Regions from separate parts of the Alcanivorax sp. IL3 genome, predicted to be linked through region 2. Evidence: predicted binding sites of a transcription regulator. Region 2 holds the regulator's gene; the other holds the start of a gene.
What was found. Region 2 encodes FNR, which switches genes on or off when oxygen is low (the NO sensors DNR and NnrR bind a similar motif). Its sites were predicted from a motif close to TTGATNTANATCAA; they were not measured.
Positions count from the first base shown of each region.

Region 1 (9,111 bases), 1.8 Mb from region 2:
ATTACTCAGGCCGGCCTTCCAGCAGGATGAATGGATTCTGATTACCGTGGGGGCGTTACTCGGCTTCCTTGTTGGTGAGCTGCAGGTGCATGCGATGATTCACTTTGCGGTGCCGGTGGGGTGAATCGCGAGTAACGAGGTACCAGTTGCGACAAGCCGGCACGTCAGGGTTTTCGCAACTGATCCCTCGCTCATCAGACTCTTGTTCCCCGCCCTGTCACGCTTTCCCCTTCTATCCGCAAGATCGCAAATGTAAGACATTGCCCACTATTCTTTCCCGGAATGCTCACTAAAATATTCCCCTTTCACATTGACTCTCTGGGGGAAAATCATGCTCAAGGACAAGCTCAAGGGTGTATTACCCTTGCCGGGATTGGTTGGCACGGTCATCGCTGTGCTGGTACTGGTGTTTGTGGCGAACAAATCCATCTTCTATGCCGAGCCTGGCTATGTATATCACGTGCGCACCATCACCGGTCAGGAACAGGTGGTGTCCGATGTGGGTTACCAGTTCTTTTTCTTCGGTCGCTGGAATTCCTGGAAGCGCGCGCTGACCGTTCAGGCGGTAAAGGGCGGCACGGAAGATCTTGCCTATGTGGAAGTAGAAAGTTCTGAAACGTCAGCCGCACTGCCACCCCAGAACATCATGTTCCTTGATCAGGTTGACGCTGATGCACAGGCTACCGTGCGTTTTACCATCCCCACCGACAAGGACAGCTTCCTGCAACTGGCTCATGAATACCGCAACCCGGAAAACTTGCTGCGTACGGCACTGATTCCGGCTTTCAAGGAAACCTTGCAGGCCAATGCGTCGTTGATGAGCGCTGAAGAGTATTACTCCGGTGGTCGTACCGAGTTCAACACCGAGTTCGAAAACCAGATGATCAATGGCATCTATATTGTTCGTCGCGAAGAGATCAGCGAAAAACGGGTCAACGAAGTCAAAGGCAGCGCCAATGTCGCCTTGGGCACCCAACAGAAAGATTACGGCGACGACTCCAAAGTGGTGTTTGTGGTGCGAAAGATGCTCGATGATACCGGTATTCCGCGGCGCAAATCCCAGAGGTTTATCGATTACGGGGTTTCAGTAGTGGAAGCCCGTATCACCCAGATGGACCCGAACCAGCGTTTTGTAGAGCGTATGCAACTCAAGCAGAAAGCCTCAGCCGACCGTGCTATTGCCCGCGAGCAACGGGTGCAGGAAGAAGAGCAGCGGTTGCTGGCCATCGCCCGGGGTGAGCGGGAAGTGGCGGAGCGTCAGGCCAAGGCCAAGGTGGACCAGATCCAGCGCACCACGGAAGCGGAGACCGAGAAACAGCTGGCCATTACCGAAGCGCAGAAAAAACAGGAACAGGCGGAAATCGACAAACAGACCGCCCAGGTCAACCTGGAAAAAGCGCGCATCGAAGCGGAAACCCGTCGTACCCTGGCCGATGCAGAAGCCTACCAGAAGAAAGCGGTGCTGCAGGCGGATAACGCCCTGGCGCAGAAGCTGGATGCGGAAATCGAAATCCAGAAAATCTGGGCTGAAGCCTTCGCCCAGCGCAAGGTGCCGCAGTATGTCTTTGGCGGTGGTGACGGTAATACGCCTACCGGCTCGGATTCCGAAACCAAGGCCTTCATGCAGTTGCTGACCCTGGATGCGGCCAAGCGGCTCAACTATGACCGTGATGTGAAGAATTAAAGCAAACGCCTGCAGCAGTATCGAATACGCTGCAGGCGTTCCTCATCGGCACTCGGGTTCACACCTTGAGAGGTCGTTCATGCAGCGGCGTCACTTGCTCCTCTTTCCCCGAAGCCGCTACAGTACCCCTCATGCTGCAAATCACTCCCAACCTGTCCCTGGCGGAACAGGAAATCGACCTTCAGGCAATCCGCGCCCAGGGCAGCGGCGGCCAGAATGTGAACAAGGTCGCCTCCGCAATTCATCTGCGCTTCGATATTCGCGCCTCCTCCCTGCCGGAACGCTACAAGGAACGCCTGCTAGCCCTCAGTGATCAGCGCATCACCAGCGATGGCGTGGTGGTGATAAAAGCACAGCAGTTTCGCACTCAGGAAATGAACAAGGAAAATGCCCTGGCCCGGTTGGCCCAGTTGATCAAGAGCGTGACGGTGGAACAGAAAAGCCGTAAGGCCACCCGCCCCACCCTGGGCAGCAAGCGACGGCGCATGGACAGCAAAACCAAACGCGGCAGAACCAAATCCCTGCGCGGCAAGGTGGATCCGGGCTGAAAGCTGCGTCGCGGCTCAGCCCATTCTCATACCTGAAGTAGTTACCGGCATTGCAGCGTATGCTTGGCTTGCCGTTGTATTGACACAAACCGCCGCTTCCTTGGCGCTATCTGACCGCTCCCTTCACGCCCTCCTTTGTTAAGCTTGAATTCGCTGATTTCACCACGGAGCCGTATCCATGAAAGCGATCACCACATCAGGCTGGGGCCTGTCTGCCGAATTGGTCCTGAACACCATCTCTGCGCCCACCCGCCTGGGAGCCAATGATGTGCTGGTGCAGGTGCATGGGGCGTCCGTGAACCCCAAGGACTGGAAGTTGAACTACCATGCGGCCGTGGCGTTTACCCCCCTGCTGGTTAACAAGCTGCCGCCCTTCTTCGGTGACGATCTGGCCGGCGTGATTATCGACAAGGGCAGCAAGGTGCGGGACTTCGAGATCGGCGATGCGGTTTACGGCATGGATATGCGCCCGCGCACCGCGTCTCTGGCGGAACTGACGCGCATCGACCAGAAGCGCATTGCCAAAAAGCCGCCGTCGCTAACGTTCCAGCAGGCAGCTTCCATGCCGTTGGCGGCACAGACGGCGTTACAGGGACTGCGTAAGGGCAAGGCGGAAGCCGGCAAAAGCGTATTGATCATCGGCGCTTCCGGGGGGGTCGGTACCTTTGCCGTGCAGATTGCCAAGGCAATGGGTTTGCACGTTACCGGGGTCTGTAGTGGCCGCAATGCTGACTTCGCTCGCGAACTGGGTGCCGACGAGATCATCGATTACACCCAGGGTGACTACCGGAACACCGCCGGTTCCTTCGATCTGGTCTTCGACGTGACCTCCTACGAATCCCCGCGCACCTGTGATGCCCTGATCGCTGAAGATGGCTGGTTCATCTCCACCGGCGGTGACACCCGCTCCATGCTGATCACACCGTTCTACCGGGTGTTCGGAAAGCACTGCGGCACCGTGGTGGTGGAATCCTGGACACGGGATCTGGACACCCTCTCGGAGCTGGTGGAAAGCGGCAAACTGCGCCCCATCATCGACAGCGTTTTTCCTCTGGCGCAGAGCCAGCAAGCCTATGATCGCAGCCGCACGGGTCGCTGTCGGGGCAAGGTGGTGATTGAGGTGATGGCCTGAGAGTGAATCATCCGTAGGGGCTATGCTTGCATGGCGAACCCTTCCGCAAGCTTGTTCGCCATGCAAGCATAGCTCCTACAGTAATAGGTATTGGGGGGCTGGTTACGCTAGCCCCGCCTTGGCCGCCCTCGCAGCGTGCAGTTTCTTGTAGCTTTCAATAAGACGCTGGTGCTTCTCCAGTCCTTCAAGCTGCATGTTGGTGGGGGTAAGGCCGTGGAAACGCACCGTGCCATTCACTGAGCCCACCACCGCTTCCATGGTCTCCTTACCAAACATACGCTGGAAGTTAACCAGATAATAATCCAGCTCAAGCTCGTCATCCAGAGTGATCTCCAGCACCGCGCGCAGGGCCTGGTAGAACAGCCCGCGCACTACCGTGTTGTCGTTGAACTGCAGGAACATATCCACCAGTTCCAGGGCTTCTTCATGGCGCTGTAGCGCCAGGTTGATCAGCAGCTTCAGCTCCAGCACGGTGAGCTGGCCCCACACGGTGTTCTCGTCGAACTCGATACCGATCAGGGTAATGATGTCGGTGTAGTTGTCGATCTGGCTTTCTTCCAGGCGCTCAGTCAGCTGGCTGAGCTGGTCGTCGCTGAGGCGGTGCAGGTTGAGAATGTCTTCCCGGTAATCCAGCGCCATATTGGTGTTGTCCCAGATCAGGTCTTCCACCGGGTAGACCTCGGAAAAGTCCGGCACCAGAATCCGGCAGGCCGATGCACCCAGCTGGTCGTACACCGCCACGTAGGCTTCTTTTTCCAGATCGTCGAGAATGGCGAAAAGTCGCGCAGCTTCTTCCTCATTGCTGCCGGAAAAATCCCATTCGCAGAAATCTTCATCCGCCGTGGCGCTGAAGAAGCGCCAGCTCACCACCCCGGTGGAATCAATAAAGTGCTCCACGAAATTGTTGGGTTCGGTGACTTCCTGGCTGTTGAAGGTGGGCGGTGGCACGTCGTTGAGACCTTCGAAACTGCGGCCCTGCAGCAGCTCGGTGAGGCTGCGCTCCAGCGCCACTTCAAAACTCGGGTGGGCGCCGAAGGAGGCAAACACCCCACCAGTGCGCGGGTTCATCAGGGTCACGCACATCACCGGGAACTGGCCGCCCAGGGAGGCATCCTTCACCAGCACCGGGAAGCCCTGTTCTTCCAGTGCCTGGATGCCTTCCACAATCGCCGGGTACTTGGCGAGCACGGCATCAGGAACATCCGGCAGGGTGATTTCTTCCTCGATGATGTGCTTCTTCACCGCCCGCTCGAAGATTTCCGACAGGCACTGCACCTGGGCTTCGGCCAGGGTGTTGCCCGCGCTCATGCCGTTACTGAGGAACAGGTTTTCGATCAGGTTGGAGGGGAAGTACACCGTCTCACCATCGGAGTGGCGTGTGAAGGGCAGCGAGCAGATGCCACGGTCCACCCGACCGGAGTTGGTATCAATCAGGTTGGAGCCACCCAGCTCCCCCTCCGGGTTGTAGATACCCAGGCAGTAGTCATCCAGGATCTCTGTCGGTAGCGCATCGTTGGGGCCGGGCTTGAACCACTTCTCGTCGGGATAGTGGACGAAGTCGCTGTTGGCGATCTCCTCACCGAAGAACTGGTCGTTGTAGAAGAAGTTGCAGTTGAGCCGCTCGATAAACTCGCCCAGCGCCGAGCACAGCGCCGCTTCCTTGGTGGCGCCCTTGCCGTTGGTAAAGCACATGGGCGAGGCCGCATCGCGGATATGCAAGGACCACACATGGGGGACGATATTGCGCCAGGAGGCGATCTCGATCTTCATCCCCAGTTCTTCGAGGATGGCGCTCATGTTGGCGATGGTCTGCTCCAGCGGCAGGTCCTTGCCCTCGATAAAGGTGCGGTGCGCTTCATCCGGCGTCACCATCAGCAGCGCCTGGGCGTCCTCGTCCAGGTTGTCCACTTCCTCGATCTGGAATTCCGGCCCGGTCTGGATCACCTTCTTCACCGTGCAGCGGTCAATGGAGCGCAGAATGCCCTGCCGGTCCTTGTCGGAAATATCCTCCGGCAGTTCCACCTGAATGCGGAAAATCTGGTTATAGCGGTTCTCCGGGTCGACGATGTTGTTCTGCGACAGGCGGATATTGTCCGTAGGGATATCCCGCGCCTTGCAGTACACCTTCACGAAATAGGCCGCGCACATGGCCGACGACGCCAGGAAATAGTCAAACGGGCTGGGCGCCGAGCCATCACCCTTGTAGCGGATGGGCTGGTCGGTGATGACGGTGAAGTCGTCGAACTTGGCTTCCAGTCGAAGGTTATCGAGGAAGTTGACGTTGATTTCCATGGCGGGGCTACCGGAGTTAAGAAATGGTGAGCTAGGGGCGCCATTATCCAGCTTTTACCCCCTACCGTCTGTAGGGGCGACCTTCCAGGGTTGGAATCCGGGCCTCCCCCTACGGTGTTCAAACATTGATCTATGTCTACATCGCCTGATCTACCCCTTGCTAGCGTAACTATCCATCACAAACCGGAGACAGATCATGCGCATCGTATGGAGCCCCGACTACGAACTGGGAATATTGCTGATCGACCAGCAGCACCGTCGTATCGTCGACTACATCAATGATCTGGACCGGCTGGCCGGCCAGCCCGACGCCCAGATGGGCGTGGCCCGGGTCCTCTATGATCTGGTGGACTACACCGAATCCCATTTCAGCTTCGAGGAAGCACTCATGGAGCGGGCCGGTTATGAAGGCCTGGATGACCACCATCACCTGCATCGAAAGTTCACCTTCCACATCGAATCCCTGATGCGTCGCCATGAAGAAGGCGTCGACGTGGCAGAGCCGCTATTGCAGGTGCTGGAGAAGTGGCTGCTGCACCATATTCTTGAAGAGGATCGTGACTATACGGAACAGGTGCGGGACTTTATCGACAGTATTGGCCGTGAGCGATTGGGTGGCTGGGTGAATGATAATTTGCGCAAGCATTTCCGGGTGTCATAGTCGTCATGGCGCCTAGCGCGCTATTGGCGTGCTGATATCAGCGGCCATGGAGGCTGTGTTGTTGCGTTAAGCGGGGGGTTGCGCGGAGAATCAACCGAGGACACACACCAAGTGAGGGAGTCACGAGTGGCAGCGTCGCGCAGCGTAACCGTGTTTTATGACGAGGTAATGCTCGGCCATGATCCGCAAGTGGATTTGCCCTTTCTGCCCAGCCGGGTGGAAAAGCGGGTAAGGAATATTCTCGGTGGGCTGAATTTCAAATGGAACTACCCGGAACACCCCGGCCGGCTCTCCGCCATCATGGACCTGCTCAAGCAGGAGCCCATCCCCGGTGTACAGTTCCAGTCCGGTCCGCGCGCCACCTACGAACAACTGGGCCGTGTCCACACCACCACCTATCTGGACCACATCTTCTCCCTGGAAGGGCAGCGCGCCTGGCTGGACAGCGATACCACCGCCGTCTCGCCGGAGAGCATTCCGGCAGCCACCTCTGCGGCGGGCAATGCCATTGCCGCCGTGGAGAGCGTGGTGAAGGGGGAAACGCAAAGCGCGTTTGCCCTGGTTCGGCCCCCCGGCCACCATGCCGAACCGGTGCGGGCGCGGGGCTTCTGCCTGTTCAATAACGTGGCCGTGGCCGCCGCCCATGCCCAGGCAAAACTGGGTTGCCAGCGTATCCTGATCGTTGACTGGGACGTGCACCACGGTAACGGCACCCAGGACATCTTCTGGGCCGACCCGGATGTGCTGTTTTTCGACACCCACTGCGCCGCGCCGTTTTACCCGGGGTCCGGAAATTTGAATGAGGTGGGTGCCGGCCTGGGTGAAGGCTATACGGTCAACGTTCCTCTGCCGGAATCTGCTGGCGACATCGCCATGGAAAAGGCCTTCCGCGATATTCTGATCCCCGCCGCTGACCGCTTTGAGCCCGACCTGGTGCTGGTCTCCGCAGGCACCGATCCCCACCACAACGACATGGCCTTCAATCTGAGCTACGACGGCTTCGCAGTACTCACCAGCATCGTCCAGAGCATTGCCGACAAACACTGCGATGGCCGCCTGGTACTGGTTCTGGAAGGCGGCTACAACCTGACCTCTCTCGCCCGGGGGGTGCATACCATGTTGACGGTGATGGCCGGCGGCGACGTGCCGGAACTGATGGAGTGCGGACTCCGTGAGGTGAGGGAAGCGGCGGAGTTTCATCGGGATGCGTTTGAGGAGGAATAGGTGGTGTCTTCCATGCCCAAATAGAACCCGCCTCAAAGTGCGTTCAAGCAGCGACGCCACTTCAATACCCAATGGCTAAATATCATCAATGTTGACCGTATTCGCTGCGTTCCAACAGTGACATTTGTTCAGTGGGAGCGGTGGCTGCGTATCAGGCGACGGAGCCGAACACCTGAATGATATTGCCCAGTCGCGCGGTAAACTTGTCGCCGCTGTTGAGCGGGCCGACGCCGGCGGGGGTGCCGGTGAAGACCACATCACCGGGTTCCAGGGTGAAGGTCTGGCTGATTTCGCTGAGCAGCTCGAAGGTGGGAAACAGCATCTGGCCGGTGTGACCGTGCTGGCGTACCTCGTCGTTGATTTCCAGGGTGACGTTGAGCTTCTGCTTCACGGAGATGCCGCGGGCATCGATGAAGCCGGAGACCGGGGCCGCGCCGTCGAAGGCTTTTGCCCGTTCCCAGGGGTGGCCTTTTTCCTTCAGGGTGTTCTGTACCTCACGCAGGGTCAGGTCCAGGCCGACGGCGTAGCCGGCGATGCTGAAGCGGACGTTGTCCAGGTCGGTTTCCTTGTGAAGCCGTTTGCCGATCAGCACCACCATTTCCACTTCATGGTGTACTTCGCCCTGCCCTTTGGGCAGCTCGAGAGGTTCATGCAGGCTCACCAACGAGGTGGCCGGCTTCATGAACAGGATGGGGGAGTCCGGCACGTCATTGCCCAGTTCCCTGGCGTGGTCGGCGTAGTTGCGGCCCACACACACCACCTTGCCCCCCGGGATGTCGATGGGAGCACCGTCGATCCAGCGATGTTGGTAGCCGTCCTGATCCACAGGGGTGTTCACTTCATCAAACATCGAACAGTTTCCCCGGGTTCATGATGTTGTTGGGATCGAAGACGTGCTTCACCGCTTTCATGCAGGCGATTTCTTCCGGGCTGCGGGAATATTCCAGGTAGGGTTTCTTGGTCATTCCCACACCGTGTTCCGCAGAGATGGAGCCGTTGTATTTCTCGACGATCTCGAACACCCACTTGGACACGTTGTTGCACTGGGCGAAGAAGTCTTCCTTGGCCAGGTCGGCGGGCTTGAGGATGTTCAGGTGCATGTTGCCGTCGCCGATGTGGCCGAACCAGACGATCTCGAAATCCGGGTAGGCCTCTTGCACCACGGTGTCGATGTCTTCCACGAAGTCCGGCACCTTGGAGACAGTGACCGAGATGTCGTTCTTGTAAGGGGTGTGCGGGGCGATGGATTCGGAGATGCGCTCACGCAGCTGCCACAGCTGATCCAGCTGCTGCAGGGACTGGCTCATGACGCCGTCCAGTACCCAGCCTTCTTCTACACACTTTTCAAAGATGGCCATGGCCTGATCGCCGGTGGCCTCTGACAGCTGTTCGAATTCCAGCAGGCAGTAGAACGGGCACTCGGTGTCGAAGGGTTTGGCAACGCCGTGTTCGAGTACATGGGCCATGGCCTTGTCGGAAAAGAACTCGAAGGCGGTCAGGTCGATGTCCTGCTGGAAGGCGTGCAGGATCTTCATCACTTCCCGGAAGCCGGGGGCGCCCAGTACCAGGG
Region 1 covers NZ_CP179931.1:206,117-215,227, forward strand. Annotated here, with positions in the region: gene ACMG4M_RS00955 (DUF445 domain-containing protein) at 1-124, shown strand, start outside; gene ACMG4M_RS00960 (SPFH domain-containing protein) at 332-1,684, shown strand; gene arfB (alternative ribosome rescue aminoacyl-tRNA hydrolase ArfB) at 1,816-2,232, shown strand; gene ACMG4M_RS00970 (NAD(P)-dependent alcohol dehydrogenase) at 2,411-3,364, shown strand; gene ACMG4M_RS00975 (OsmC domain/YcaO domain-containing protein) at 3,467-5,656, opposite strand; gene ACMG4M_RS00980 (bacteriohemerythrin) at 5,853-6,317, shown strand; gene ACMG4M_RS00985 (histone deacetylase) at 6,444-7,541, shown strand; gene ACMG4M_RS00990 (fumarylacetoacetate hydrolase family protein) at 7,693-8,391, opposite strand; gene ACMG4M_RS00995 (FAD-binding oxidoreductase) at 8,384-9,111, opposite strand, start outside.
Region 1: the regulator FNR is predicted to act here: its motif matches at 5,782-5,795, upstream of ACMG4M_RS00980 (bacteriohemerythrin).

Region 2 (9,111 bases):
CACAAGCGCCTGCTGGGCAGGCTGATACTGGCCGGACTGGGCGCCATGCAGGCCATGATGTATTCCATGGCGTTGTATATCGGCGTCTTTGATGGTTCGGATGCGGTTTACGAGTGGGTCTTCCGCCTGGCCAGCTTTTTTGTCGCCACCCCGGTGGTCTTTTATGCTGGCTGGCCCTTCTTTCAAGGCGCATGGCGTGGGTTGCGCAATCGCAATCTGACCATGGACACCCCCATCGCCCTGGCTCTTTTCCTGGCCTGGGGCGGCAGCCTGGTAGCCATGTTCACCGGCGGCAGCCACGTGTACTTCGATTCCGCCGCCATGTTCGTTTTCTTCCTGTTGATCAGCCGCTGGCTGGAACACCGTCAGCGCCAGGCTATTAATGCGGGCTATGCGAGGCTTGGCGATACCCTGCCCCGTGCGGTTCGCCGTCTCAGTGGTGATCAGGCGCAATGGGTCAGTCTCAGGCAGGTGGCAGCCGGCGACCGATTGCTGCTGATTCAGGGTGATGTGGTACCGGTGGATGGCCGTATCATCGACGGCCAGGGCACCTTCGATGAAGCGGCACTGACCGGTGAATCTGTGCCGATAAGCCGGGGGCTCCATTCTTGCCTGGTGGCCGGAGCCCGCCTGCAGGAAGGCTCAATCACGCTGCAGGCAGAGTGCGCCGCAGACCACAGTCAGATTGCCCGAATCGCTGAACAGGTGGAGCTGGCCAGCCGCGAGCGGCTGGATGTGATCCGTGACTGGCACCGCATCGCCCCACTTTTTACCGCTGCGGTTCTTCTGCTGGCTGCCTTTACGTTGCTTTGGCACTGGCCGGCCGGGCCCGGCGAGGCTTTTGACCACACCCTGGCGGTACTGGTGATCACCTGCCCATGCGCGCTGGCGCTGGCTGTACCTCTGACTCTTTCGGCGACCCTGGGTACCGCCCTGCGCGAAGGAGTGCTGGTGGCATCGCCTCGCCAGCTGCTGCGATTACCCCATATCGGCGGGGTGCTCTTTGATAAAACCGGGACGCTGACTCTGGGACGTTTCTCGTTGGTAGACACCCAGGTTGCCGGTGAAGGGCAAAAGGCCGATCTGCTTGCCATTGTTTCCGCTCTGGAATGGAACAACCCTCACCCGCTGGCCCAGGCCTTTCGCGACATTGCGCGCAACCCGCAAATGACAGACATCCTGCCGGATGGAAATGGTATTACCGGCAACCTTCAGGGCCAGCAATGGCGCATCAGTGGCGCACCGCAACAGGCTCGCCCCGGTACAACCTGCCTGCAACTGAGCCGTGACGGCGCCGTGCAGTTGTATTTGTGGTTGCAGGACAGCATTCGCGAGGAGAGTGCTGCGGTAACACGGGCTCTTCGCCAGCAAGGGTTGGCTGTACGCATGGCAACCGGCGACAACGATGCCGCTGCCGGGCCGGTGGCCAGGGAATTATCGCTGGAGGAATGGCGTGCCGGCATGAAGCCCGCTGACAAGACCCGCTGGCTCAAGGAGCTGCAGACGACCACGACGCAAATGATGGTGGGTGACGGCATCAATGATGCGGAGGCCATGCTGGCGGCGGACGTATCCGTGGCCACCGCCAACGCCACCAGCCTGGCCCAGCGGGCAGCAGGATTGTATCTGCTCAAGGACAATCTGCAGGCGATACCGGCTTTGCCTGCACTTGCCAGGCGTTGCCAGCGCACCATTCGCCAGAATCTCACCTGGGCCCTGCTCTATAATCTGTTGGCGGTGCCCTTTGCCGTGGCCGGGTGGATTCCGCCCTGGGCTGCGGCCATCGGCATGTCTGCCAGTTCACTGCTAGTCACCCTCAACGCAACGCGAGTTACCCGATGGAAATCGTCCTCCTGCTGATCCCTCTGGCACTGCTGTTTCTTGCCGGGGCGATCTGGGCCCTGTTCTGGGCCCTGCGCAAGGATCAGTTTGATGATCTGGATAATGCCTCTTGGCGGGTGGTGTTCGAAGATCGTGAACAGCGCAAAGGCCTCCCTACGAGTAAAGAGGCTGCAGATCACGACAACGAGCGGGACTCATGATGCCAGAGAGCCCGGAATCCCTGCTGACTCTGCTTGCCAGTGCTCTTCTGCTGGCGTCTGCCGGCAGTGTTCACTGTATCGGCATGTGTGGCGGCATCAGCAGCGCGCTCACCTTCTCGATTCCAGAATCGCGCCGCCAGGGTAAGTCCCTGTGGGGCTGGCAGCTACTCTTCGGCATCGGCCGGGTCTCGACCTATATGGTGCTTGGTAGCCTTGCAGGGATGCTGGGCAAGGCGTTGCTGGATTGGCTGCCTGGCCCCTCCATGGCCATTGGGCTAGCCCTGTCCGGCGTTCTGATGTTGCTGCTCAGTGGTTATCTGCTCGGGCAAGGCGTGTGGCTAAAAAAACTGGAAGGTATTGGTGCCGGGCTGTGGCGCCGATTACAGCCCCTGACCCGGCGGCTACTCCCGGTAGATCGCCCGCTAAAGGCGCTGGCGCTGGGCGGACTATGGGGCCTGCTGCCCTGTGGCCTGATTTATACCGCCCTGGCCCTTGCCGTTACGGCCGGCAGCGCACCGGCTGGTGCATTGGTGATGCTGGTCTTCGGTATAGTAACCATCATCCCCGTGGCCATTACCGGTGTGATCGCCTCCCGGCTGCAGCATTTTCGCAACGGCATCTGGCCAAAGGTGGCGGCATCACTGACGTTTCTGCTGGCGCTGGCATTCTTCTGGCAGGCCTGGTCCATGAGCCAGATGCCCCATCACGTTCACCCTGGTCCTGCCGATTCAGGCAAACACAGCCACCACCATCAGCCCGAGACTTGATCCAGGTCAACACAGTCAATTCAGGGCCCGCAATAATGGAGTAAATCACTTAACTGGAGAGCGGGTGTGGCTACCTGGGACAAAACATTGATCAGCCGGCATGGCGGTCCCGGACCGCGCTACACGTCTTACCCGCCTGCTCCCCAGTTTCACGAGGAAGTCAGTGAGTCGGATTATGCCGAGGCCATTGATGCTGGCAATGCCGCTCGCCGGCCGTTGTCGCTGTATATGCACATTCCGTTCTGCAGCACCGTCTGCTATTACTGCGCCTGCAATCGGGTTGTCACCGCCAACCGTGGCAGAGCGGCGGAATACCTGAAACGTCTGAAGCAGGAAATCGGCCTGCGCGCCGAACAGGTAGACAGGCAAAGGCCGGTCACCCAGATTCACTGGGGTGGCGGCACCCCCACCTTTCTAAGTGATGCCCAGATCACCGAACTGGTCTATTACATGGCCAGACACTTCACCCTGCGTGAAGATGACCGTGGCGACTATGCCATCGAGATTGATCCACGCACCGTGGACCAGGCTCGTCTGGGGCTGCTTCGTGGCCTGGGCTTCAATCGTATCAGCCTCGGGGTTCAGGACCTGGATTTGCGTGTGCAGCAGGCGGTCAATCGGGTCCAGCCCTATGAAATGATTCGTCAGACCATGGGCTGGGCGCGGGATTTCGGTTTCAAATCCATTAACACCGATCTGATTTACGGCCTCCCCTGGCAGTCGGAATCCAGTCTGGCCCGCACCATCGAGCAGATTGCAGACCTTCGGCCCGAGCGAATTTCGCTGTACAACTACGCCCATCTGCCGGCGCGCTTCAAAATTCAGCGGCAGATACCGGATATGGCCTTGCCCAGCCCGGAAGAAAAGCTGTCCATGTTCGTCCGTGCCGGGCGCATCCTCCAGGATGCCGGCTATACCTTTATCGGCATGGATCACTTTGCTCTGGAAAGCGACGAGATTGCCGTGGCTCAGCGCAACGGGCTTCTGCACCGCAATTTTCAGGGATACACCCTCCACGGGGATGCGGATTTGCTGGGCTTTGGGGTCAGTGCCATCAGCCAGATCGGCAATCTTTACGCGCAGAACATGAAATCATTAAGTCATTGGTCGGATGCCATTGATCAGCACCAGTCCACCATTGAACAGGGTTATCTCCTGGATCGCGATGACCAGATGCGCCGCGACCTTATCATGCGCCTGTTGTGCGACCTGTACGTGGACATGAATCTGTTCAGTGAGCAGTGGCAAATCAATTTCCCTGACTACTTTGTGGATGCCCTGGCTTCCTGGGTGGAGTTTGAGGATCAGGGGCTGGTGCGCGTGGACAAGCAGCGGCTGGTGATCACCGAGCAGGGCCGGCTGGTAAGCCGGGCCCTGGTGATGCCTTTTGATCGCTATACCCAGAACGAGGCCCAAAATCGCTTCAGTCGCATCATTTGAACTATATTCGCTTGTTGTTCACCCTACCCTATACTGTAAGGTGAAATTTGCATTACGCAGCCATCAACCGGAGTCACACCGTGTCTCAACATGTTTCCTGCAATGATTGCAGTCTCAGCCCTGTCTGCCTTCCACTGGCAGTGGCGCCGACACAGCTCGACGAGCTGGATCGCATCATTCATCGGGGCCGACCCCTGAAACGCGGCGAACATCTGTTTCGCGCCGCCGACGAGTTTCAGGCGGTCTACGCGGTCCGCTCCGGCGCCTTGAAAACTTATGTGCTCAGCGATGAAGGCGACGAGCAGGTCACCGGCTTTTATCTCCCCGGTGAAGTGCTTGGCATGGATGGCATTAGCACCGCCCACCACATGTCCAACGCCAAGGCACTGGAAACCGCCACGGTGTGCGAGATCCCATTCTCCAAACTGGAAATGCTGTCCCAGCGCATCCCGTCGCTGCAGCACCATTTCTTCAGCCTGATGAGTAACGAAATTCGCTCAGACCGTGAGCTGCATATGCTGCTCAGCAAGAAAAATGCGGATGACCGGGTGGCATCCCTGTTGATATCCATGTCAGCACGTCACCAACGCCGAGGGCTTAGCGAGCGGGCATTCCGTCTTCCCATGTCGCGCTATGACATCGCCAATTATCTGGGCCTGGCGGTGGAGACTGTCAGCCGTATCTTTACCCGCTTCCAGCAAAATGGCTGGTTACGCGTGGAGGGACGTGAAGTGGAGATCCTAAATCGGCGAAGCCTTTGTGGAGAGCAGAGTCTGGAAGTAAGCCTGTGACCGCCCCGGTACTGGCCATTCTCGACAGTGATCTGAAGGCTCCCCAGCCTGCGCTATACAAAGCCAGACAGGTGGCGGATTCCACCAAGGCGCCACTGCATGTTCTGGTCAATGCCTATTCCTCCGCTATGGTTCGCGCCGTTGGCGTTGACCATGAACGACAGGACGCCGCCCGCGCACAGATTCACAAAGCCTGGCAAAACAGGATCAGTGAATTAACCGATAGGGAGCGCTGTCAGCTTTCCATTCTGTGGCACAAAGACAGCATGGCCGCATTGCGTGAGAGCATCCTCGACCTGCAACCCGCCATGGTGGTTGTGCATACCAGTGAAGAAAGCGGCCTGCGCCGGCATCTTTTCACCCCGCGGGACTGGCAATTGATTCGCAAGGCGCCCTGCCCGGTGCTGTGTGTTCATGGCCGTCAGTGGCCCCATGCACCGAGAGTTCTGGCCGCCCTGGACCCGGGTACAGAAGAGCAGCCCCAGGATGCCCTGGCGGTTAACGTGCTCGGTGCGGCAAATCATTTTGCCGGCAATCTTGGTGGCACCCTGCGCGCTACTCATGTGCTTGATGAAATGGACGACAGCCTGATTCTGCTGGTGGGCGAAGCGATTCCCGATTACAGCGGCGGCATGGAAAAGGTGCGCCAGTTTTACCGTGATCGCTTTCAGGCATTTGGTGCCGCCCACGGCCTGGGGCCGGACCAGATGACAGTGCTGACCGGCCCGGTGGCGCCGACCCTGGCGAAATACTGTGACGAACATGATATGGACGTACTGGTGGTAGGCACCGTGCATCGTAACCTGCCGGAAAGGCTGTTACTGGGCGCCACAGCAGAATCCGTGATTACCCGTGCCAGCACGGATGTGCTGGTCATCAAACCCCAAGGTTTCCAGAGTCCCTGGCAAGCCTGATCAGGAGCATAACGTAATGACAGACAAGAAAGACTTTGCCGACAACATTCGCCAGAAACTGGAAGACTGGGATTATCAGCTGGATCGCCTGACCGCCCGGTTGGGGGACAAGCGTGAAGAGTGGCGTAGCGACGCGAAGCAAAAAATTGCGGAGATTCAGGATCGTCGCGACGAGCTGGAAGCCAAACTGGAAAAACTGGAGTCTCACGGCGAAGATGCCTGGGATGACATCAAAGCCGGCGTGGAACTGGCCTGGGATGGTTTGAAAACCGGCTTGCTTGCCGCCCGCAGCGAGTTTGAAGACAGAGACTGACCCCGTTTCAGGAGCGCCCCAGTGGCGCTCCTTCACCAGGTCTACTGCTCGGCCCGACGAAACACCGGCTTGTCCGGGGTCGACAGATCCGAAGCAAAGCAATAACCCGCCACATCGAAATTCTTCAGTTTGGCCGGGTCCTTGATGCCCTTCTTGATAATCCACGCCGCCATCAGGCCACGGGCCTTCTTGGCGTAAAAGCTGATCACCTTGTACTTGCCGTTTTTCTCATCCTGGAAGACCGGTTCAATGATGCGGCCATTGATCCCTTTCTTGTTCACCGACTTGAAATACTCATTGGATGCCAGATTGACGAGCACGTCGGTTTTCGCCGCTTTCATATCCTTGTTGAGCTGTTCAGTGATAATGTCGCCCCAGAACGTATAGAGATCCTTGCCGCGTGGGGTATCCAGTTTGGTACCCATTTCCAGGCGGTATGGTTGCATCAGGTCCAGCGGGCGTAGCACGCCATACAGTCCTGACAGCATTCGGAAGGACGTCTGGGCCTCCTTGAGCTGGTTGTCCGTGAAGGTGTCGATTTCCAGGCCGGTATACACATCGCCCTTGAAGGCAAACGCCGCGGGCCTGGCATTCTTCTTGTTGAAGGGTCGCTGCCACTGGGCAAACCGCTCCACATTCAAGTGCGCGATCTTGTCACTGACACCCATCAGGCTGCTGACATCCGCCGGAGAAAGCTGGCGTGCCCGCTCGATCAACACATCGCTATCATCCAGCAATCGGGGCTGGGTGGTTTTCAGCGTTGGCAATTCGCTCTCGTAATCCAGGGTTTTTGCTGGCGATACAACAATCAGCATGGCCTACTCCTTTACATATGACTCCCGGGATTATATGAATCAGGGGGAGCGAGGTCTGCAATTCTGGAGAATAAATGCGCCTATTACTGGTATTGACTGTCATTATCGCGGTTACCGTTCTGCTCTGGGGTAGCTGGCAATGGGGGCGTCGACCGTTTTATCTGGTGCTGAGCCTGGTACTGGCCGGCCTCATGGTACTCGGCATCGGTGTCTGGCAAGGCGGCCGTGACGATCAGGTGCGGCTTCCCCCTGATGGGATCGAGGTAACGCTGAAAGAATTCCTTGCCTCTGAATCCGGCGTGCGCCTGACCGGCAACCTGGCCAACCGCAGTGAAATGAATGTGGCAGCGGTAACGCTTCAGGCCCGCGCCCTGTCCTGCCCGAAGGCGGAGAATGACTGCACTGTGATCTACCAGCAGACCATTGATGTGCAAATGTACCTGCCCGCTGGTCAGGATTACCCCTTTGCAGTTGTCAGTCGTCATCCGAAAGAAGACACCCCGGTGGATCGCTGGGAACTGGAAGCGATCGACAAGCTGGCCTACCCGCAGTCGTAGACTGGCATCCTGCAGGGTGAATCGTCACAATGCGGCCTTCAAATTCCCAGGAGTCATTATGGCATCACTGATTCCCGGCCAGCTCACCCCGATTGGCGATCATGCCTGGCGGGTTCTGGCGCGCAACCCGGGCATGATGACCGGGCCTGGCACCAACAGTTATCTGTTTGGCAAGGATAGCCTGACGGTCATTGATCCCGGCCCCGAGGATCAGGAGCATCTGCAGGCTCTGCTGCAGGCTGCCCGCACCCTGGGAAAACCCATCGACCAGGTGGTGGTCACCCATACCCATCGAGACCATTCCCCAGGCGCTCTGGCATTGGTGGCAGCCACCGGGGCTCGTTGTCTGGGCCCCTCGGTACCCGATGACGGCCTGCAAGACGAGAGCTGGCAGGCAGACCGTCTGTTGGCCGAGGGAGACCGAGTGGATTGCGGCGGCGTTTCGCTACAGGTAATTGAAACCCCGGGCCATGTGGGCAACCACCTGTGCTACCTCAGTGATGATGGCATGCTGTTTACCGGCGATCACCTGATCCAGGGCTCCACCGTAGTGATCGCTCCTCCCTCCGGTTCCATGCAGGCCTACTTTGCTTCGCTACGCAAACTGCAGCAGCGCGGCATAACACGGATGGCTCCTGGTCATGGCGATCTGATCAGCGACCCGGAAGAAACCCTGACCCATACACTGGCGCATCGACAGAAACGCGAAGACAAGGTGCTGGACGCCCTCTCCGGTGACCCGCAAACCCTGGCAGAGTTGGTGAAGGTGGTCTATGACGACGTGCCGGAATTCCTGCACGGTGTAGCCCAATTTTCTCTGCAGGCCCACCTGATCAAGCTGGCCGAAGACGGCAAAGCCGAAGAAACCGATCAAGGCTGGCACAAAACCTGATTGCGCCAGCGAGGCGAGTTACGAGAAGCGAGTTTCGAAAGGCGAAAAACAAACCGGCGCTACGATTTTGATTTTCGTGACTCGCTTCTCGCTCCGCCCTCTTCGCATCTCAAGCGATGCTCCTACAGGAGCTCAGCCGAAGGCGGTTTTCGCGGTTAACTATGCACCGTTAACTGCCCTTCACAGCCACCCTTTACGCTTGAAAAACCAGTAAGGCGTCATGCCGGATAGCAGCATCAGGCATATTGCCATGGGATAGCCATAAACCATGTCCAGCTCCGGCATGATCTCGAAGTTCATGCCGTAGATACTGGCAATCATGGTGGGCGGCAGGAACACCACCGCGGCGATGGAAAAGATCTTGATGATCTGGTTCTGCTGGATATTGATGAACCCCTGTGCCGCATCCATCAAAAAGTTGATCTTGTCGAACAGGAAGGTGGTGTGTGACATCAAGGTGTCCAGGTCATGCTGCACCTCGGCACAGGTGCGACGGCGAACCTTGTCGGTGCGGACATAGCGCTGAATAAAGGAAATGGAACGCTGGGTATCCATCAGGCAAAGGCGAATCTTGCCGTTG
Region 2 covers NZ_CP179931.1:1,993,907-2,003,017, forward strand. Annotated here, with positions in the region: gene ACMG4M_RS09280 (heavy metal translocating P-type ATPase) at 1-1,860, shown strand, start outside; gene ccoS (cbb3-type cytochrome oxidase assembly protein CcoS) at 1,839-2,042, shown strand; gene ACMG4M_RS09290 (sulfite exporter TauE/SafE family protein) at 2,039-2,809, shown strand; gene hemN (oxygen-independent coproporphyrinogen III oxidase) at 2,876-4,249, shown strand; gene fnr (fumarate/nitrate reduction transcriptional regulator Fnr) at 4,330-5,040, shown strand; gene ACMG4M_RS09305 (universal stress protein) at 5,037-5,954, shown strand; gene ACMG4M_RS09310 (hypothetical protein) at 5,971-6,267, shown strand; gene yaaA (peroxide stress protein YaaA) at 6,309-7,082, opposite strand; gene ACMG4M_RS09320 (hypothetical protein) at 7,157-7,639, shown strand; gene ACMG4M_RS09325 (MBL fold metallo-hydrolase) at 7,698-8,531, shown strand; gene corA (magnesium/cobalt transporter CorA) at 8,712-9,111, opposite strand, start outside.